Regions from separate parts of the Stenotrophomonas sp. K-6 genome, predicted to be linked through region 3. Evidence: predicted binding sites of a transcription regulator. Region 3 holds the regulator's gene; each other region holds the start of a gene.

Region 1 (7,093 bases), on a different contig from region 3:
ACCGGCGCTGGAACTCAACCCCGCCCAGCCCAACAGCCAGGCCAAGGTCGACAAGGTCGCCCGCCAGCTGGAGGGCCAGTTCGCCCAGATGCTGATCAAGAGCATGCGTGAGGCCAGCTTCGGCGATTCGCTGTTCCCCGGCGAAAACACCATGTTCCGCGAGATGTACGACCAGAAGATCGCCGACGCGATGACGCGCGGCCGCGGGCTGGGCCTGTCCAGCATGATCGCGCGCCAGCTCGGTGGCGGCGAAGGCGAGACCGCCAAGCCGGTGGATACCTCGCTCAACCCGGCCGCCGCACTGCGCGCCTATCGCCTCAATGCCCCGGCCGCCGCTGGCCTGCCGCTGCCGGCAGCGACGGCGCCGGTGGTGCCCAGTGAAGTGGATCTGCTGCAGAAGCTGGGCGGCAGCGAACCGTCGGCGGTCCTGCAACCGATGGAGCGTGCGCTGGACCTGATCGCCGGGCGCGAGAGCAGCCAGATGCACGAGGCGATCGGCAGTCGTGATCCCTACGCCGCCGCTGCAGAGGCCGATCCAGCCAGCGCCAACTGGGCGATGGGCGATGACCGCTGGCAGGACGTCAACCGCACGGCCGCCACCGGCCCCAGCGCGGTTGATAGCCTGGCCGCCTCCACCGCGGCTGCGGAGCTGGGCCCGCACACCCCGGCCGGCTTCGTCGCCAGCATCTGGGGCCATGCCCAGCAGGCAGCCCGCGAACTGGGCGTGGATGCCAAGGCGCTGGTCGCCCAGGCCGCGCTGGAGACCGGCTGGGGCCGCAAGCTGGTACGCCGCAGTGGCGGCGACAGTTCGCACAACCTGTTCGGGATCAAGGCCAACGGTTGGCAGGGCGAGCGCGCCACCAGTGGCACCCACGAGTACGTCAATGGCGTACGCCGTAACGAAACCGCCAGCTTCCGCGCCTACAACTCGGTGGGCGACAGCTTCGCCGACTACGTGCGCCTGCTGAAGACCAGCCCGCGTTACCAGAACGCCCTCCAGGCCGGCAGCGACGTCCGCAGCTTCGCGCAGGGCCTGCAGCGCGCCGGCTATGCCACCGACCCCACCTATGCCGCCAAGATCGCCGCGATCGCCGGCGGCCCGACCATCGAACGCGCCGTCGCGGCCGTGACCGATGCCGGCCAGCGCCTGGGTCGCACTTTTGCCAGCACCGCCAGCCCGACCGGGCTGGGTGTCATCCGTCGTTGAGGTAATCCATGTCCAGCGTTCTCTCCACCGGCACCAGCGCCCTGCTCGCTTTCCAGCGCGCCCTGGCGACCACCAGCCATAACGTCGCCAACATCAAGACGCCGGGCTACAGCCGGCAGAAGGTGGATTTCGCCACCGCCAACCCGCAGAACTACGGGTATGGCGACGTCGGCAACGGCACCCGGATCACCGACGTGCGTCGCGTTGCCGACCAGCTGGCGATCTCGCGCCTGCTCGACGGCAGCGGTGAACTGGCGCGCCTGAAGCAGCTGTCCACCATGGCCGACCGCGTGGACGCCATGTTCTCCGACACCGCCACCAACGTCGCCGGTGTGTGGTCGAACTTCTTCGACTCCGTCAGCGGCCTGTCGTCCAATGCCTCCGGCAGCGCCGACCGCCAGAACGTGCTGGATGCCGGCAAGACCCTGTCCGGCCGCTTCCAGCAGCTCAACACCCAGCTCAACAACCTCAACGGCGAGGTCAACAACGGCCTGATCGCCGGCGCCACCGAGATCAACCGGCTGGCCAAGGAAATCGCTCAGCTCAACGGTGCGATCGGTGGCAACGCCGCCACCGCGGCGCCGGATTTGCTGGATCGCCGTGACGAACTGATCGCCAACCTGGTCGGCTACACCGGCGGCAACGCGGTGATGCAGGACGGCGGGCTGATGAACGTCTACACCGCCGGCGGTCAGGCGCTGGTGGTGGGTACCACGGCCTCCAGGGTCACCACCGTCACCGACCCCTACCAGCCCGAGCGCCTGCAGCTGGCGCTGGAAAGCCAGGGCCAGAAGATCACCATCGAGCCCAAGACGCTCGGCGGCCAGATCGGCGGCCTGCTGGAGTTCCGCGACACGGTGCTGACGCCGGCCCAGGCCGAGCTCGGCAAGCTGGCAATCGGCATGGCCAGCAGCTTCAACGACGTCCACCGCCAGGGCGCCGATCTCTACGGCCAGATGGGCGGCGACTTCTTCAACATCGGCAACCCGCGCATCACCGCCAACAGCAACAATGCCGGCACCGCCCAGATGACCGCGCGCTTCGGCGATCTGGCCAAGCTGGACGGCCAGAACATCGTGATGAAGTTCGATGGCACCCAGTGGCTGGCCTCGCGGGCGGACACCGGTGCCAGCATCCCGATGACCGGCACCGGCACCGCTGCCGATCCGCTGGTGCTCAACGGCGTCGAGCTGGTCATGACCGGCACCCCGTCCACGGATGACCGCTTCCTGCTGCAGCCCACGGCGGGCGTGGCCGGCAGCATGGAGGTGGCGATCACTGACACCTCCCGCCTGGCCGCAGCCGCCCCGATCAAGGGCACTGCCGCGATGGCCAACACCGGCACCGGCAAGCTGACCGGGGTGAAGGTGACCGACGCGGACAACGCGGCGCTGCGCAATCCGGCGGCGATCGTGTTCATCAGCGCCACCGAATACACCATCGATGGCGGAGCACCCAACACCTATACCGCCGGCCAGACCATCACCGCCAACGGCTGGAGCTTCGTCCTCGACGGCGCGCCCAAGACCGGCGATACCTTCACCATCGCACCGACCCCGGCCGGCTCCTCGGACAACAGCAACGCGCTGCTGCTGGCCAAGGTCGAGCAGGCCAAGGCATTCAACGAAGGCACGGTCACCCTCAGTGGCGCCCTCGGCGGCCTGACCACCCAGGTCGGTGCCGCTGCGCGTTCGGCCGAGTATTCCCTGATGGCCCAGCAGGTGATCACGGACCAGGCCCAGGCCGCCCGGGACTCGATCTCCGGCGTCAATCTGGATGAAGAAGCCTCGGACATGCTCCGCCTGCAGCAGGCCTACCAGGCCGCCTCGCAGCTGATCTCCACCGCCGACACCATGTTCCAGACGATCCTCGGAGCCGTACGCTCATGAACAATCGTATTTCCACCGGCATGATGTTCAACCAGTCGGTGTCGTTGATGCTGGCCTCGCAGGCGAAGATGAGCCACCTGGAGCGTCAGATCTCCACCGGCAGCAAGATCGTGACCGCCAAGGACGATCCGGTCTCGGCCGGCAGCGCGGTCGGCCTGGACCGCACCCTGGCCTCGCTGGACCGCATGCAGCTCAACGCCGGCAACGTGCAGAACCGGCTGGGCATCCAGGAAAATGCACTCGCCCAGGTCGGCGACATGATGGGCCGCATCACCGAACTGACCATCTACGCCAACAACCCGGCGCTGGCCGCGGCTGACAAGCAATCCATGGTCACGGAAATCGAGGCGATCCGCGGCAATCTGCTGGCGGTGGCCAACAGTACCGACGGCACCGGCCGCTATGTATTCGGTGGCACCGATGACGGCAGCCCGCCGTTCAGCCAGATCGATGGCCGGATCGTCTACAACGGCGACCAGAACCAGCGTCAGGTCGAGGTCGGCCCGGACACCTACGTGCTCGACGCCCTGCCCGGCAGCGAGATCTTCATGCGCATCGTCACCGGCGATGGGCACGTGGATGCTGCGGCGGCGGCCGGCAACACCGGTACCGGCGTGCTCACCAACGTCACCCGCAACGGTGATGGCGGCTGGAATGGCGAGGGCTTCAGCGTGCGCTTCACTGCCGCCGATGCCTACGAACTGGTCGATGCCGGCGGCACCGTGGTCTCCACTGGGAGCATGAAGGCCGGGGACGACATTGTGGTCAACGGCGTGCGCCTGCATATCGACGGCGTGCCAGCGGCAGGTGACACCTTCGAGGTGAGCCCGTCCTCCAGCCGCGACATCTTCGGCACCCTGGATTCGCTGATCGGCGCGCTGAAGATGGACACGGGCACCCCTGCCCAGCAGGCAGCCCAGCAGAACCTGCTGCAAAGCGGCCTGCGCGACGTGGCACGTGCCTCCGAGCGGATGATCGACTCACGCGCTTCCGGCGGTGCCCAGTTGAAGATGCTGGACAATGCTGCGGACATGCGCGAATCGAATGTCGTGACGCTCAAGACCACTCTCTCGCAGATGCGCGACGTGGACTACGCCGACGCGTTGAGCCAGTACCAGCTGGAAAAGACCGCCCTGCAGGCGGCACAGACCCTGTTCTCGCAGATGCAGCAGATGTCGCTGTTCAACACGATCCGCTGATCGCCCCTACAACCTGGGTTGGCCTGAAGGCCGCGATGCTCTGAGCATCGCGGCCTTCTTCGTTCTGGGTCCTGGCATAGCCATCGGGGCCGGAGGGGGCGGTCCTGACCCCATCGCTGGTCTACACGGCGACTTTCCTGCGCGCAGTGCTCTTCCAAGCCTGCCCTCGCTCCAGCCACGGCCGGATGGCCCGTGAAATTCGTCCTCTCGCGCCTCCCCGTCAATTCCAGCCAAATCTCCGCCTAAAGGTTGTTGACAAAGCGCCGTTATTGATTTGGCAACAGCGAAGCACACAGCCAAAAACAAAAAAACGGCGGCGCTTCGTTCCTTTCACCACCGGGATTCCAATAAGGGAGACGACCCATGGCACAGGTAATCAACACCAATACGATGTCGCTCAACGCTCAGCGCAACCTGAGCACCAGCGGCAGCTCGCTCGCTACCACCATCCAGCGCCTGTCGTCGGGCCTGCGCATCAACAGCGCAAAAGACGACGCCGCCGGCCTGGCAATTTCCGAGCGCTTCGGCACCCAGATCCGCGGCACCGACGTCGCGATCCGCAATGCCAACGACGGCATCTCGCTGGCCCAGGTCGCCGAGGGTTCGCTGAGCGAGATCGGCAACAATCTGCAGCGTGTCCGCGAACTGGCCGTGCAGGCCTCCAACGCCACCAACTCGGCCAGCGACCGCAAGGCCCTCCAGGCCGAAGTGACCCAGCTGGTCAGCGAAATCGACCGCGTCGCCAAGCAGTCTGACTTCAACGGTACCAAACTGCTGGATGGTAGCTTCACCAGCCAGCTGTTCCAGGTCGGCGCCAACGCCGGTCAGGCGATCGCCATCAACAACGTGGTCGACGCCAAGTCCAGCTCGCTGGGCAACGCCAAGTTCGCTCCGTCGGTCAGCAGCAGCGCCGATATCACCGTCATCACCGACCTGGAAGACGTCACCATCAATGGCGTTGAGATCGGCACGATCTCTGGCAGCACCACCGCCGAGTTCGCCGCCTCCGCCGCCGCCCAGATCAACAGCAAGATCGGTGAAGCCGGTGTCTATGCCGAGGTGGTCACCACCGCCGGCACCCCGGACACCCACAGCCTGAAGCTGACCTCCGTGAAGGCAGACCGCGACCTGGTCATCGATGGTGCCGGCCAGCTGAACCTGGCCGACTCCACCGTCGCTGCGCCGAGTTCCGTCGCCGCGACCGCCACCTCCGCCTTCGTCAAGGACCTGGACGTTTCGTCCTATGTCGGCGCGCAGAAGGCCCTGGAAATCGTCGACAAGGCATTGGAGTCGGTCAACAGCGTGCGCGCCGATCTCGGTGCCATCCAGAACCGCTTCACCTCCGTCGTTGCCAACCTGCAGACCTCCTCGGAAAACCTGTCCGCATCGCGCAGCCGCATCCGCGATACCGACTTCGCCAAGGAAACCGCAGAGTTGACCCGCACCCAGATCCTGCAGCAGGCCGGTACGGCCATGCTGGCCCAGGCCAACCAGGTGCCGCAGAACGTGCTCAGCCTGTTGCAGCGCTGACATGAGCCGCTCCTGAAGCACGTCATGAGCGTCTAACCCAACTCACGTGCAACCGCTCAAGGACCCCTCCTCATGGCACAAGTCATCAACACCAACACGATGTCGTTGAATGCTCAGCGTAATCTGAGCACCAGCGGCAGCTCCCTGGCCACCACGATCCAGCGCCTGTCGTCGGGTTCGCGCATCAACAGTGCCAAGGACGATGCGGCCGGTCTGGCCATCTCCGAGCGCTTCGGCACCCAGATCCGCGGCACCGACGTGGCCATCCGCAACGCCAACGATGGCATCTCGCTGGCGCAGGTCGCCGAAGGTTCGCTGACCGAAATCGGCAACAACCTGCAGCGCGTCCGCGAGCTGTCGGTGCAGGCCTCCAACGCCACCAACTCGGCCAGCGACCGCAAGGCCCTGCAGGCCGAAGTAACCCAGCTGGTCAGCGAAATCGACCGCGTCGCCAAGCAGTCCGACTTCAACGGCACCAAGCTGCTGGATGGCTCGTTCTCCAGCCAGCTGTTCCAGGTCGGTGCCAACGCCGGCCAGGCCATCGCCATCGACAAGGTCGTGGACGCCAAGGCCAATGCCTTGGGCGGTGCCGAGTTCGCCACTGGCGCGGTAGCCATCACGGCTGCTGCTTCTGCCACCGCTGATATCAACATCACCGGCCTGAGCATCACTGACAGCAAGGGCGCCAAGGTCGACTTCGACGCGCTGACTGTCAAGAGCGCCGGCAGCGTTGCCGCCACCGGCACCGCCGCCGCCACCGCGCTGGCCTCGCACATCAACGCCAAGATCGGTGAAACCGGCGTCTATGCCGAAGTCGATACCGCCGGCACCGGCGTGACCCTGACCTCGGTCAAGGACAGCGTTGACAAGGACGGCGCGTATAAGGGCTTCACCGTGGCCGCTACCGGCGCAACCTACACCGATGCGAGCACCGCGCCGGCGACGCCGGGCAAGCAGTTCGCCGACAAGATCGACGTTTCCACCGTCAAGGGTGCCCAGCAGGCGCTGGAAATCGTTGACAAGGCGCTGAGCTCGATCAACAACACCCGCGCCGATTTGGGTGCGATCCAGAACCGCTTCACCTCGGTCGTTGCCAACCTGCAGACCTCCTCGGAAAACCTGTCCGCGTCGCGCAGCCGCATCAAGGACACCGATTTCGCCAAGGAAACCGCAGAGCTGACCCGCACCCAGATCCTGCAGCAGGCCGGCACGGCCATGCTGGCCCAGGCCAACCAGGTGCCGCAGAACGTGCTCAGCCTGCTGCGCTG
Region 2 (7,093 bases), on a different contig from region 3:
TTGCGCAGATTCCACTGCAGGGCGTGGGGGCCGGCGAGGTGATCGGCATGCGCCGGCTCAACGGCCAGCGCTTCCAGGCCGGCCTGGCGGTGGGTGACGTGCGCTACGGTGGGCGCAACTGCAAGCTGCTGATCGTGCGCGACCTCAGCGAACCGGAGCGTATCCGCGAGGCACTGGAAACCAGCAACCGCGAACTGCAGGCCATGGCCGGCCGCCTGTTCTCGCTGCAGGAAGACGAACGCCGGGCGATCTCGCGCGACCTGCACGACGACATCGGCCAGGCCATCACCGCGATGAAGTTGTCGGCCTACGCGGCGCAGGACGAGCAGGATGCCGCGCGCCGTGACGAGGACCTGGCCCAGATCATCCAGTTGGCCGATGCCACCGTCGGCAAGCTGCGCGACATCTCCACCCTGCTGCGCCCGCCGCAGCTCGATGCGCTGGGCCTGGAAGCGGCGCTGCGCTGGCAGGCCGGGGTGCTGTTCCGCTCGGCGGCGATCGAACTGCTGCCGGACATCCAGTCCCTGCCACGGCGGCCGGCGGGCGATATCGAGCAGGCCTGTTTCCGCATTGCACAGGAAAGCCTGACCAACGTGCTGCGCCATGCGCGCGCCAGCCAGGTGAACCTGCACCTGCGCGATGTGGACGACCACGGCCTGCACCTGCAGGTCCGCGATGATGGCGAAGGCTTCGACCCCGATGGGCCACGCGGGCTGGGCCTGATCGTGATGCGCGAGCGCGCGCAGAGCGTGGGTGGCACATTGCGCATTGAATCGGCGCACGGCGCCGGTACCCTTATCGACCTTTACCTGCCCTACCGCGCTTCGGGCGCGACGGCTCACGACGCTCTGGAACACTGACCCATGTGGAACCCTTCCCTGCCCCTGGTCAGCATCGAGGACGCACCGCCCCGCCTGGGCGCGGGCAACCCCGAGCTGCAGACCATGGTGACCGAGGCTGCCTCCGGCGGCACGCCGCTGATGCTGATGCACGTGGACATCGACCACTTCGCCTCGGTCAACGAGAACATGAGCGCGGAGGTGGGCGATCAGGCCCTGGTGCTGGTCGCCCAGCGCCTGCAGCACCATCTGCGTGGCCGCGGCAAGCTGTGGCGCCACGGCAGCGATGAGTTCCTGCTGGCCGTGCCGCGCACCGCGGACATGCCGCTGCCCGAAGACCTGGCCGAGGAAATCCGCCAGCAGCTGGAGCTGCCGCTGTCGGTGCTGCCGTACACCTTGTTCATGACCGGCAAGCTGGGCGTGAGCCTGTGCCCGGAACACGCCACCGGCGTCTCGCGCCTGCTCGACCACGCCGAAGATGCCCTCTACCAGGCCGCCCGCGAAGGCGGCAATGCGGTGCGCATCCATGCGGTGGATACGCCGTCCAGCGCGCACAGCGAGAGCATCATCGCGCGCCAGATCGTCGACGCCATCCCCAATGGCGAGCTCAAACTGCGTTACCAGCCGCTGGTAAGCGCCCGCGATGGCCACGTGGTCGGCATGGAGGCGCTGCTGCGCTGGCAGTCCCCCACGCTGGGCATGCTGGTGCCCGAGCGCTTCATGCGCACGGCCGAGCGGCTGGGCATCATCGTGCAGATCGGCACCTGGGTGCTGGAGGGCGCGCTCAAGCAGGCCAAGCTGTGGCGCGATCAGGGCTTCGATGATTTCACCATCGCCGTCAATGTCTCCACCCTGCAGCTGCTGCGCCCGAACTTCTTTGCCGAGGTGATGTCGCTGATGCAGGCCGCTGGCGTGCCGGCGCACATGCTCACGCTGGAGATCAACGAAAGCGCGCTGACCAACAACGTCAACTTCGTCCACGAGACGCTGGTCAACCTGCGCAACGAAGGCATCAGCCTGAGCCTGGACAACTTCGGCACCGGTGATTCCAGCCTCAGCGCGCTGGTCCGCTACCCGGTGGACAAGCTGAAGATCGACCGCAGCTTCATCAAGAGCGCACCGGCCGGCAACCGCGAGGCCGCCATCGCGCGCGCGATCATCGCCATGGGCCACCAGCTGGGCATGACGGTGATCGCCAACGGGGTGGAATCGCAGGCACAGCTGGGCTTCCTGCGCCGCAACGACTGCGATGTGTTCCAGGGGTATCTGTTCGGTGAGCCGATGTCGGCCGATGCCGCCGGCATGACCCTGCGCCGCCGCTACCTGCGCCCGGAGGCCTTCGCCGAGACCCGCCCGGACCGCACGCTGCTGCTGCTGGACGACGAGGAGAACGTGCTGCGCTCGCTGGTGCGTCTGTTCCGCCGCGATGGCTACCGCATCCTGGCGGCCGGCAACGTGCGTGACGCGTTCGATCTGCTGGCCATCAACGACGTGCAGGTGATCCTGTCCGATCAGCGCATGAGCGACATGAGCGGCACCGAGTTCCTGGGCCGGGTGAAGATGCTCTATCCGGACACGATCCGGCTGGTGCTGTCCGGCTACACGGACCTCAACACAGTCACCGACGCGATCAATCGCGGCGCGATCTACCGGTTCCTGACCAAGCCGTGGAACGACGACGAGCTGCGCAAGCACATCCACCAGGCGTTCCGCACGCACGAGGAACAGCGCCGGGCGAATACCTCGCCGATGGTGGCCGCCGCCCCGGCAGACGAGTGATCAGCGTGGCTGCTTGATCGGCAGCACCACGCGGAACTTCGACCCCACGCCCGGGGTGCTGTCCAGATCGATGCGGCCGTGGTGCTTGTTGATGATGCTGTAGGAGATCGACAGGCCCAGGCCGGTGCCGCTGCCCACCGGCTTGGTGGTGAAGAACGGATCGAAGATGCGCTGGCGCAGCTCCGGCGAGATGCCGCCGCCGGTATCCTCGAACTCCACCCAGACCGTGTCGCCGTCCACGCCGGTGCGCACGTTGATCGTGCCGCGATCTGCGATGGCATGGCCGGCGTTGAGCAGCAGGTTCATGTACACCTGATTCAACTCCGACGGCAGGCATTCCACCAGCGGCAGCTGGCCGAACTCCCGGTGCAGGGTCACCTTGTACTTGAGCTCGTTCCAGATGATGTTGATCGTCGATTCCAGACCGGCGTGCAGATCGACCAGCTTCCACGACTCATCGCGGCCCGAGTACGAGAAGTCCTTCAGGTCGCGCACGATGCGCGTCACCCGCTCGATGCCCTCGCGCGACTCAGCCATCAGCTGCGGAAGATCGCGGCTGATGAAATCGATGTCGAAGCGTTGGCGGATATCGTCGATCTCCGGGATCAGCGCCTTGGGGTCGGGCGCGCGCAGCGCACGCTCATAAGCTTCGATCACGGTGAACAGGCTGCGCAGGTATTCCTGCAGGCTGCCCAGGTTGGAGTGCACATAACCGATCGGGTTGTTGATTTCGTGCGCCACGCCGGCCGCCAGCTGGCCGATGGAGGCCATCTTCTCGGACTGCAGCAGCTTTTCCTGGGTGCCGTTGAGGCGCAGGTAGGCCTGCCGCAGCTCGGCGTGCCGCTGCTGCAGCTCGCGCTCGTAGTCCTCCTGGCCTTCGATGCGGCGGAACAGCGCCAGATAGTGCCGCTGGCCGCCATCGTCATGGTGGTACACGTGGGCGATGACCATGCGCTCGCCGACCGGCAGGCTGCCATTCCAGTGGCCGTGGAGGCTTGCCTGCTCCAGCGCATCGGGCGGCAGCAGCTGGCGCAGCCATTGCGCGGGTGTCAGTTCGGCATCGCGTTCGGCCTGGCCGAGAATCTCACTGACCGCGGTGTTGGCCAGCGCGACGCTGCCGTCCTCACGAAACAGCAGAACCCCTTCCTTGATCCGCTCGAACAGGGCGAGCAGAACCGGATGCGGGGGCAACGGGGCGGTGACAAGAGAGGAAGTTGCGGTCACGGTCACATCGAGGCGGCTGGAAACAGGCGCTCAATATACGCGGTGACGTCATCGTCGGCAGCCTCGGGCCGCCGGATCGCGCCGCTCAGGCGACCGCGAGCGGCCGCCGGGTATGCAGCGTGTGCGACTGTCCCTTGGCGTCGTACGCCGAGGAATCTTCGCTGCGGCCGAGCTGGCGCAGTGCCCAGTTGACCTCGCGGCGGCGGCGCGAGAGCAGCACGCCGTTGGCGCGGTTGCGCTCGGCCAGCTCCTGCACGCGCTCAGCCTGTCCCAGCGGCAATGCGGCCTCGAGGGCTCGCAACGCCTCCAGCTTGGCACCGGTCGCGCGGATCAGGGCCTGTACGTCATGCTCGACCAATGCCTGGCGTTCGACGTCCAAGGCATCGCTGAGGCGCTGCAGCGGCTCGCTCATCGCCAGCTTCATCCCTGCAGCTGCTGGTCCAGCTCAAGCATGCGCGAAGCGATCGCGTCGGGATTGATCTTGTAGGTGCCGTTCTGCAGCGAATCACGCACGGCCTGGACACGGTTGGCATCGATGGCCGGGGCCGTGGACAGTTCGCGCTGCATGGCCTGCAGGCTGGTGGCTTCGCCGGTCAGGCGCAGGCTGTCGGCAGCCTCCACCGGGCGCGCCGGGGCATCGGTGCTGACGCTGGGCTTGTTGCCGAGCGCAACACTGCGCAGATGGGCGGTGGCCTGCAGGTTGCCGTCGATTTTCTGGCTCATGGGTTCGTCCTGAGATTGCGGTTCACAAGGGATAACGGCCAATCAGCCGCCATCTTTAGGGGAATATTGCAGGTTTCGCGAGGAAAGTGGCCCGTATTCACACATGTGGTCAGCGCGCCACTAAAACGTCACCGCTGGCCGCCACGGTGCCCTGCACGATCTTGCGCGAAGAGAGGTTCTCGACCGACACCCGCTCATTCTCGCCCGCGTCGGCCATGGCACGCCCGGCAACCCGGACCTCCACCCCGCCGCGCCGGGACACCAGGGCGACACTGTCGCCCCGCCGAACCAGCCGCTGGGCGACCAGATCGTTGGCCGACAGCAGGCTGCCGGCGCTCAGGGTCCTGCGCGCCACGCGGCCCACCGCAGCGGCGGGATCGGCCAATGCTGCGCCGGCGATCCGTGCCGCATCACGCTGGCCGGTAGTGATATCGGCCGCCGAGAGGGTTTCTCCAGCCGCCACACCTCTATTGAGAATGAGCACGGTCTGGTTGCGCCGCACCTTAACCGGTACGAACAGGCGCCAGCCGCCCGCGTCGGGGCAGCTGACCTCCACCGTACTGGTCCCGGTAGGCTGGGCGGCCAGCGGTTGACCACAGGCCGGCAGGCGCAGTGCCGAATCCAGCGTGGTGTCGCCTTCGCTGCCGGCCGGCAACGTGGCCAGCGCCGCCTGGCGGATGCTGTCCACGGGTTGCCAGCCCCCAGCGGCCCACGCGGGCGCGGCCAGCAACAGCACGGCAAAGAGAACAGAACGCATGGGCACTCCACGGGCAAGGATCATGCGCAGCTCGATGCAAGGGTCATGCCGAACTACTGCACTCGGGGCGCTCAAGTCGCCGCCGGTGCCGCCGATACCAAGTCCATGTCCCATGACCTGCTCAACCGCATCGACCAGCGTACGCGACTGGCCGGCCACAATCGTCTGGCCCTGCTGCTGTTCCGGCTGGGTGGACGTCAGCTTTTTGGCGTGAATGTCTTCAAGGTGCAGGAAGTCCTGCGGCGCCCTGGCTTGTTCCAGGTACCGGGGCTGCCCAGCCAGTTCGCCGGTGTGGCCGATGTCCGTGGCCGCTCGGTGCCGGTGCTGGACCTGGGCCTGGCAATCGGCCACCCCGAGCGTGAACCCGATGCGGACAAGGCACCGGGCTACCTGGTGGTGACCGAGTTCAACCGTTCCATCCAGGGCTTCCTGGTGAGCGGCGTGGAACGAATCGTCAATATTGCCGTCGAGGACATCCATCCGCCGCCGGAACTGGGCGCCGAGTCCAGCTATCTGACCGCAGTCACCCGTTTCCAGGGCGAACTCATCCAGGTGATCGACGTGGAAAGCGTGCTGGCCGACATCGCCGAAGTCCGCGGTGAAGCCGTGCTGGACCCCTCGATGGCCCTGCCCGCCGACGCCCCGCCGATGCAGGTCCTGGTGGTGGACGACTCCCGCGTGGCCCGCCAGCAGATCCGCAGCGTGCTGGACCAGCTGGGGGTCGGGGCGACCCTGCTCTCGGACGGCAAGCAGGCGCTGGACCACCTGCTGCAGATCCACGCCTCCGGGGAGAACCCCGCCGAGCGCTACGCGATGGTGATCTCCGATATCGAGATGCCGGCGATGGACGGCTACACCCTGACGACGGAAATCCGGCGTCACCCGGGCCTGGCCGGCCTGTACGTGCTGCTGCACACCTCCCTGTCGGGCGTGTTCAACAACGCGATGGTCGAGCGGGTCGGCGCGAATGCGTTCGTGGCCAAGTACTCGCCGCATGAGCTGGCGGACTTCCTGCTGGACCGCCTGAAGAAGGTCGCGATGGCGGCGTAAGGGGCGGCCGGCCCTGGCGCCGGCGTCCTTTCCCCGTTGGGTTTACGGCGTCCATGCGTCGCGTGGATGTACACCCGGGGTATGGCCTGCTCATCCACCCATGGCGTGGATCCAGCTTGGGGTTTGGCCCTTTCATCCACACATGGCGTGGATCTACCCCGGGGTATGGCCCCTTGCCCTGGCGTGGTGAATTCCCTGGCGTGAACATGCCGCCGGGCACCGACGCGCCCTGCCCTCTGGCACGCCGCTTGCACTGCCCCTGGCATCGTCCCGTGGGAGTGCGCCATGCCCAATCTGATTTCCAACTATCTGGGTGTCCATGCCCAGGCCATGCCGTTGCGCGAGCAGCGGATGAAGCTGATCGCCAGCAACCTGAGCAACGCCGATACCCCCGGCTACAAGGCCCAGGACCTGGATTTCGATGCCGCGTTGCGTAATGCCCAGGGCCTGGATGCAAACGGCCTGATGAAAACCACCAACGAACAGCATTATGAGATCGGCGGCGGGTTGAACCCGTTCCAGATCGCCAAAGAAGGCGTGCAGCCGAGCATTGACGGCAATACCGTCGATCCGGATGCCGAACGCGCCGCCTACGGCCGCGCTGCGCTGGAGTACCGCGCTTCGCTGAGCTTCGTCGAATCCAAGGTGCGCTCCATGCTCACCGCGATCACGGGGCAATAAGCCATGAGCAACCTGCCCATCTTCGATATCGCCGGTTCCG
Region 3 (7,093 bases):
CCGGTCGCCACGCCCGAGCCGGTCGCGGCCACCACTTCGGCCGTTGCCGCCCTGGCGCGCGCCGCTGTCGGCGCGACCGGCCGCACGCTCGATACCGCCCACGAAGTAGTGCCGCCGCGCGGCAGTGATGGCTTTGCCGCCACCCTGGCCCGCGCAGGCCTCAACCCGGCTGTCAACGAACCGTCGCTGCCGGAGCAGATCTTCGCGCCGTTCAATGTCGAGCAGGCCGCGGCGGCGGCGCCCGCCGAGCCGGTGGAGGCTGTTGCCGCGCCCGCCGCGATCAACCGCGCCCGTTTCGTGATCGATCCACCACTGGATGAAATGGACGAGCCCGCATTGCCGGCCGCGGCGGTGCTCGCCCCGGCCGCGATCGTGGCCACCGCCGTACCGCCGGCGCTGCCGCTGCCGCTGCCGGTGACCACCGCGGCCGCCGCCAACGAACCGGCACCGGTCGTGGCCAGCGTGCCGGAGCTGAGCCTGATCCCGCGCGACGACGAAGAACTCCGCCAGCTGCGTCACGAAGTGGCGGGCATGCGCCACGTCATCGAGCGCGAGATGCACCGCTTCACCGACGAACGCCTGCGCGGCTCGCCGGTCCGTGCGGCCGCCTTGGACCTGATGGATGAATACGGCTTCGACGCCGGCATCAGCCGTGACGTGGCCATGCAGATTCCGCTGGACACCGAAGCCCACCGTGGCCGCGGCCTGATGCTCGGCCTGCTCTCCAAGAAGCTGCCGATCGCCCCGGTCGACCCGCTCGAAGCGGGCGGCGTGATCGCCCTGGTCGGCCCGACGGGTGCCGGCAAGACCACCACCATCGCCAAGCTGGCCTCGCGCTTCGCCGAAGCCCACGCCGCCCGCGATGTGGCCCTGGTCACCACCGATACCGGCCGCATCGGCGCCCGCGAGCAGCTGTACGGCTTCGGCCGCCAGCTCGGCATCGCCGTCCACGAGGCCAGCAGTGGCAGCGATCTGAACCAGCTGCTGGAACGCCTGAAGGACTACAAACTGGTCCTGATCGACACCGCCGGCCTGGGCCCGCGCGACCGTGCGCTGGCCGCCCAGCTGCAGTGGCTGCGGGCCGCCGAGCAGATCCGCACCCTGCTGGTGCTGCCGGCCAACACCAGTTTCGGCGACATGGACGAGGTGGTCCGCCGCTTCAGCGCCGCCAACCCGCAGGGTGTGGTGCTGAGCAAGCTGGACGAGACCGGGCGCTTCGGTACCGCCCTGTCGGTGGCCGTGGACCACCGCCTGCCGATCACCTGGGTCACCGATGGCCAGGACGTTCCTGAAGACCTGCACCGTGCCAGTGCGGCCAATCTTGTACTTCGCCTTGAAGATTTGCGCCGCGCGGCCGATATGCCCTGCAACCCGGAGTTGAACCATGCCGTCGCGTGAGTACGCCAAGCTGACCCAGACCTTCCCGTTGTCGGCTACCCGAAGCCAGCCGCTGGGCCCGGTCCGCACCATCGCCGTCACCGGCGGCAAGGGCGGCGTGGGCAAAACGAACGTTTCGGCCAACCTGGCCGTGGCGCTTGCCAGCATGGGCAAACGCACCCTGCTGCTGGATGCCGACCTGGCCCTGGCCAATGTCGATGTGATCCTGGGGCTGAAGCCGACCGTGACCCTGGCCGACCTGATCGCCGGGCGCTGCACGCTGGAGGAGGTCATCATCGAAGGCCCCGGCGGCCTGCTGGTGGTGCCGGCCGCCTCCGGCCGCCGCAACATGGCCGAGCTGCAGCAGGCCGAGCACATCGGGCTGATCAACGTGTTTTCCGAGCTGGAGCGTGAGCTGGACATCATGGTGGTGGACACGGCCGCGGGCATCACCGACGGCGTGTTGACGTTCTGCCAGGCCGCCCAGGACACCGTCGTCGTGGTCTGCGATGAGCCGGCCTCGATCACCGACGCCTACGCCTTGATCAAAGTGCTCTCGCGCGAACGCGGCGTGGACCGGATCCAGGTGGTCGCCAACATGGTGCGCGACCCGAATGAAGGCCGGGTGCTGTACGAGAAGCTGACCCGCGTCTGCGAGAAGTTCCTCGCCGATGTCTCGCTCAACTACCTGGGCTGCGTGCCGCAGGACGACTGGCTGCGCCTGTCGGTCCAGCGCCAGCAGCCGGTGGTGAAGGCCTACCCGTCCAGCCCCTCGGCGCTGGCACTGACCGAGATCGCGCGCCGTACCGCACGCTGGCAGGCCCCGACCGAGCCACGTGGCGGCGTTGAGTTCTTCCTCGAACGCATCCTCAAGCAACGCGGGGTGACCGCATGAAAGGCGCCGCACAATACAAAGAGGTCCAGCGGGTCGCAGCCAACGAGTGCATTGCCCAGCACTCCGACCTGGTCCGCCGCATCGCCCATCACCTGGCCGCCCGCCTGCCGGCGAGCGTGGAAGTGGACGACCTGATCCAGGCCGGCATGATGGGCCTGATCGAAGCGTCGCGCAGCTACGACGCCGACCAGGGCGCCTCGTTCGAGACCTATGCCTCGATCCGCATCCGTGGCTCGATGATCGATGAGATCCGCCGTGGCGACTGGGTACCGCGCTCGGTCCACCGCCGCGCCCGCGACGCCGCCGCCACCATCCGCCGGCTTGAGCAGAGCACCGGCCGTGCCGCCAGCGCCACGGAAGTGGCCGCCGCGATGGACATGCCGCTGCCGGACTACCTGCGCCTGATGGAAGATGCCTCGCGCGGCCAGGTGCTGAGCCTGGAATCACGGATCGAGGACCAGGGCGAACTGGACACCGTTGCCCAGGGCGGCCCGACCCCGCAGCAGGTGCTGGAGCGCGGTGAGTTCGGACGTGAGCTGGGCAACGCCATCGGACTGCTGCCCGAGCGCGAACAGCTGGTCCTGTCGCTGTACTACGAGCAGGAACTGAACCTGAAAGAGATCGGCGCCGTGTTGGGCGTCAGCGAATCGCGCGTGTGCCAGATCCATGGCCAGGCCGTGCTGCGCCTGCGTGGCCGACTGAAAATCTTCGAGGCGGCCGACGCCGGCCTCGAGAACCATTAAGACCGAGGAAAGAGCTTTGGACAAGAACATGCGTATCCTGATCGTCGACGATTTTTCGACCATGCGTCGTATCGTCAAGAACCTGCTGGGCGATCTGGGCTTCACCAACACCGCCGAAGCCGAGGACGGGCATGCCGCGCTGATGCTGTTGCAGAGCCAGCCGTTCGATTTCGTGGTCACCGACTGGAACATGCCGGTGATGACGGGCATCGACCTGCTCAAGGCCATCCGCGCCGACGCCAAGCTCAAGACCCTGCCGGTGTTGATGGTGACCGCAGAAGCCAAGCGCGAGCAGATCATCGAAGCGGCCCAGAACGGCGTCAACGGCTACATCATCAAGCCGTTCACCGCCCAGACCCTGGAAGAAAAGCTCGGCAAGATCTTCGAACGTCTGGCGGCGAGCGCCTGATGGAAACCCTGAGCGACAAATCAGCGCTGGTGCAGCGCCTGCAGGATGCACTGGCCGCGCTGGAATCGGGCGACGAAGCAGCGTGGCGTCAGCAAATCGATGCACTGGCCGCACTGCGGACCCAGCCGATGATGGCCGGGTTGAACCGGCTTGCCCGCGAGCTGGGCCAGGCACTGGGCGAGCTGCCCAGCCTGCCCAGCGAAGCCGGCGAACTGGACGATGCCTGCGCGCGTCTGGATCACGTGGTGGCGATGACCGAACAGGCCACCCACCGCACCCTGGACCTGGCCGAAGAATGCCGCACGCTCACCGAGCAGCTGCGCGCCAATGGCGTGACGGCCGACCAGGACCAGCAGCTGGACCGCATCCGCCACAACCTGACCGAGATCGCACTCACCCAGAGCTACCAGGATCTCACCGGGCAGATCATCCGCCGCGTGGTGGGCATCGTGCGTCGCGTGCATGAAGGCTTCGGTGCACTCGGGCTGCCGCCGCAGGACGACACCGCGCACAAGCGCGACAACGGTCTGGCCGGCCCGGCCGTGACCGGTCTGGACCGCCACCAGGTTTCACAGGTCGACGCTGACGACCTGCTCTCCGATTTGGGACTTTAACGATCATGAGTGCTGTTCCGGACGATATCGCTGCCGACTTCATCCTCGAGGCCCAGGAGATCCTGGATCGCCTTGGCGAACAGCTGGTGTCGCTGGAGCAGGCGCCCCAGGACGGTGACCAGCTCAACGCCGTGTTCCGCGGGTTCCACACGCTCAAAGGCGGCGCGGGCTTCCTCGGCATCCAGGCGATGGTCGAGCTGTGCCACGCCGCCGAGGAAACCCTCGGCATGGCGCGCTCGGGCCAGGCCACGCTGCAAGCCCATCACTTCGACGCGGCCCAGCAGTCGCTGGACTATCTGCAGTCGATGCTGGACTCGGTCTCGGCCGGCACCGAGCCGGGCTATGCCCCGCCGGAGCTGATCGCACAGTTCGACGTCAACGGCCCGGCGACGCCGGCGGCCGCACCGAGCGCCGCCGCCGGCCCCAGCAGCGGTGAGCTGATCACCGACGATGAATTCGAAGCACTGCTCGACCAGCTGCATGGCGGTGCCGCACCGACCGCGGTCGCCGCCAGGAAAGACGACGGCATGATCAGCGAGGACGAGTTCGAATCCCTGCTCGACCAGCTGCACGGCGGCGCGGCACCCGGTGCCAAGCCCGTGACGGCTGCACCGGCCCCGGCGCCGCGTGCAGTGGCAGCGCCCGCCGCGCCTGCCGCCAACAAGCCGGCGCCCAACAAGCCGGTCGCCGAGGCCGAGCACACCGTGCGCGTGGATACCAAACGCCTGGATGCGATCGTCAACCTGATCGGCGAACTGGTGCTCTCGCGCAACCGGCTCAAGACCCTGCGCGCGCGCCTGCACGATGAAGAGCTGGACCGCGCGGTCTCCACCCTGGACATCGCCACCGCCCGCCTGCAGTCGGCGGTGATGCGCACCCGCATGCAGCCGGTCGGCAAGGTGTTCTCGCGCTTCCCCAAGGTGGCCCGCGATGTCGCGCGCTCGCTGAAGAAGGAAGTGGAGCTGGAACTGATCGGTGCCGAGACCGAGCTGGACCGCAACCTGGTCGAAGCGCTGGCCGATCCACTGGTCCATCTGGTCCGCAACGCGATCGATCACGGCGTGGAGATGCCGGACCTGCGCGAAGCCCAGGGCAAGCCGCGCAGCGGCCACGTGCGCCTGTCGGCCCAGCAGGAAGGCGACTACGTCAGCATCGAAGTGCAGGACGATGGCGCGGGTATCGATCCGGAACGTCTGCGCCAGAAGGCGCGCGAGAAGGGCCTGATCGATCCGGAAGCTGCCGCCCGCCTGAGCAGCGAGGAATGCCTGCATCTGGTCTTCCTGCCCGGGTTCTCGACCAAGCAGCAGGTGACCGACATCTCCGGCCGCGGCGTGGGCATGGACGTGGTCCAGTCGCGCATCCGCGAACTCAGCGGCCAGATCCAGATCCAGTCCGAGCTGGGCCGTGGCAGCCGCTTCATGATCCGCGTGCCGCTCACGCTGGCCATCCTGCCGACCCTGCTGGTGCAGGCCGGCGAGGACGTCTACGCTCTGCCGCTGGCCCGTGTGATGGAGGTGCTGCACGCCCCCAACAGCTCCCTGGGGTGGTTCGATGGCCGCGCCGTGCTGGACCGCAAATCGCACACGCTGGCCCTGGTGGATCTGCGCCATTGGCTGGACGTGGAGCCGATGCCGTCCTCGTTGCTGACCATCGTGGTACTGCAGGCCGGTGAAGCCCGCTTTGGCCTGGTGGTCGACCAGGTGCGCGGCCGCGAGGAAGTGGTGATCAAGCCGCTGCCCAAAGCCCTGCGCGGACTGCGTGGCTATGCCGGCGCCACCCTCATCGGTGACGGCCGCATGGCGCTGATCCTGGACGTGGACGGGCTGCGCACCCACCACGATTGACCGCGTGAAAGTGTGACCGCCGCATCAGTGGATTCCTTCGGCGTCTCAAGTCCCATTCACACAAGCCGATAACGGACCCATGGACAGACTCAGCCTCATTGGACTTTTCCTCGCGCTGGCCTCACTGGTCGGCGGCAGCATCCTCAAGGGGGCCGGTCTGGCGTCGCTGTGGTCGCCGGCCGCCTTCGTGATCGTCATCGTCGGCACCATCGCATCGATCCTGCTGCACACCTCGCCGGCCGTGTTCAAGCATGCCTTCAAGATCGTGAAGTGGGTGATCCTGCCGCCGAGCAGCGACCGCCGGCACCTGATCCAGCAGATCGTGGAGTGGAGCAACATCGCCCGCCGCCAGGGCCTGCTCGGCCTGGAAGCCCAGGTCGATGCCCAGGACGACCCGTTCCTGCGCAAGGGCCTGCAGCTGCTGGTGGACGGTGTGGAGCCGGAGACCATCCGGCACATGATGGAAATCGAGCTGAGCAGCCAGGAGAGCCAGGATCTGGCCGCCTCCAAGGTGTTCGAGGGCATGGGCATCTATGCGCCGACGCTGGGCATCATCGGCGCCGTGCTCGGCCTGATCGCGGTGATGAAGAACCTCGCCGACCCGAGCAAGCTCGGCCACGGCATCGCCGCCGCGTTCACCGCCACCATCTACGGCATCGCCTCGGCCAACCTGCTGTTCCTGCCGGTCTCGGCCAAGCTCAAGAGCGTGATCCATCACAACAGCCGCGACCGCGAAATGATCATCGAAGGGCTGATCTCCATCGCCCAGGGTGAAAACCCGCGCAACATCGAAACCAACCTGTCCGGGTTCCTGCACTGACATGGCCCGCCGCAAGCACCACGAAGAACATGCCAACCATGAGGCCTGGGCGATCCCCTACGCCGACCTCATGACGCTGCTGCTCGCCTTCTTCGTGGTGATGTACGCCATCTCCTCGCTCAACGAGGGCAAGTACCGGATCATGGCCGACGCACTCACCACCGCCTTTGGTGGCGCGCCGCGTACCATCAACCCGGTGCAGGTCGGCAACCAGCAGGTCCAGGGCGGCGGCTGGGACAGCCCCTCCGTGATCAAGGCCGGCACCAAGGTCGGCCCGTCCGCGCCGGCGCCGAGCAACGACCCCACCCTGCTGCCGGCGATGGCTTCGCAGATGCGCATGCCCGTTTCCATGCGCAACCAGGAACAGCTGCAGCGCGCCGAGCGCCAGCTC

The links. Region 3 encodes FliA, which starts transcription of late flagellar genes. Its sites were predicted from a motif close to TAAAGTTTNNCNNNCNNNGGCCGATAA; they were not measured.
Region 1: AC13F7_RS18015 (flagellin) is a predicted target of FliA. The motif match lies at 4,539-4,565, and genes of this name have one in related genera.
Region 2: flgM (flagellar biosynthesis anti-sigma factor FlgM) is a predicted target of FliA. The motif match lies at 4,597-4,623, and genes of this name have one in related genera.

Annotation. Positions count from the first base shown of each region.
Region 1 covers NZ_JBSPUC010000006.1:252,702-259,794, forward strand. The annotation lists gene flgJ (flagellar assembly peptidoglycan hydrolase FlgJ) at 1-1,207, shown strand, start outside; gene flgK (flagellar hook-associated protein FlgK) at 1,216-3,096, shown strand; gene flgL (flagellar hook-associated protein FlgL) at 3,093-4,295, shown strand; gene AC13F7_RS18015 (flagellin) at 4,659-5,825, shown strand; gene AC13F7_RS18020 (flagellin) at 5,898-7,093, shown strand, end outside.
Region 2 covers NZ_JBSPUC010000006.1:239,669-246,761, forward strand. The annotation lists gene AC13F7_RS17925 (sensor histidine kinase) at 1-860, shown strand, start outside; gene AC13F7_RS17930 (EAL domain-containing protein) at 864-2,618, shown strand; gene AC13F7_RS17935 (ATP-binding protein) at 2,619-3,848, opposite strand; gene AC13F7_RS17940 (flagellar protein FlgN) at 3,928-4,260, opposite strand; gene flgM (flagellar biosynthesis anti-sigma factor FlgM) at 4,263-4,565, opposite strand; gene flgA (flagellar basal body P-ring formation chaperone FlgA) at 4,675-5,322, opposite strand; gene AC13F7_RS17955 (chemotaxis protein) at 5,428-6,372, shown strand; gene flgB (flagellar basal body rod protein FlgB) at 6,658-7,053, shown strand; gene flgC (flagellar basal body rod protein FlgC) at 7,057-7,093, shown strand, end outside.
Region 3 covers NZ_JBSPUC010000002.1:25,906-32,998, forward strand. The annotation lists gene AC13F7_RS05510 (AAA family ATPase) at 1-1,398, shown strand, start outside; gene AC13F7_RS05515 (MinD/ParA family ATP-binding protein) at 1,385-2,272, shown strand; gene AC13F7_RS05520 (RNA polymerase sigma factor FliA) at 2,269-3,015, shown strand; gene cheY (chemotaxis response regulator CheY) at 3,032-3,424, shown strand; gene AC13F7_RS05530 (protein phosphatase CheZ) at 3,424-4,038, shown strand; gene AC13F7_RS05535 (chemotaxis protein CheA) at 4,044-5,882, shown strand; gene AC13F7_RS05540 (flagellar motor protein) at 5,962-6,702, shown strand; gene motD (flagellar motor protein MotD) at 6,704-7,093, shown strand, end outside.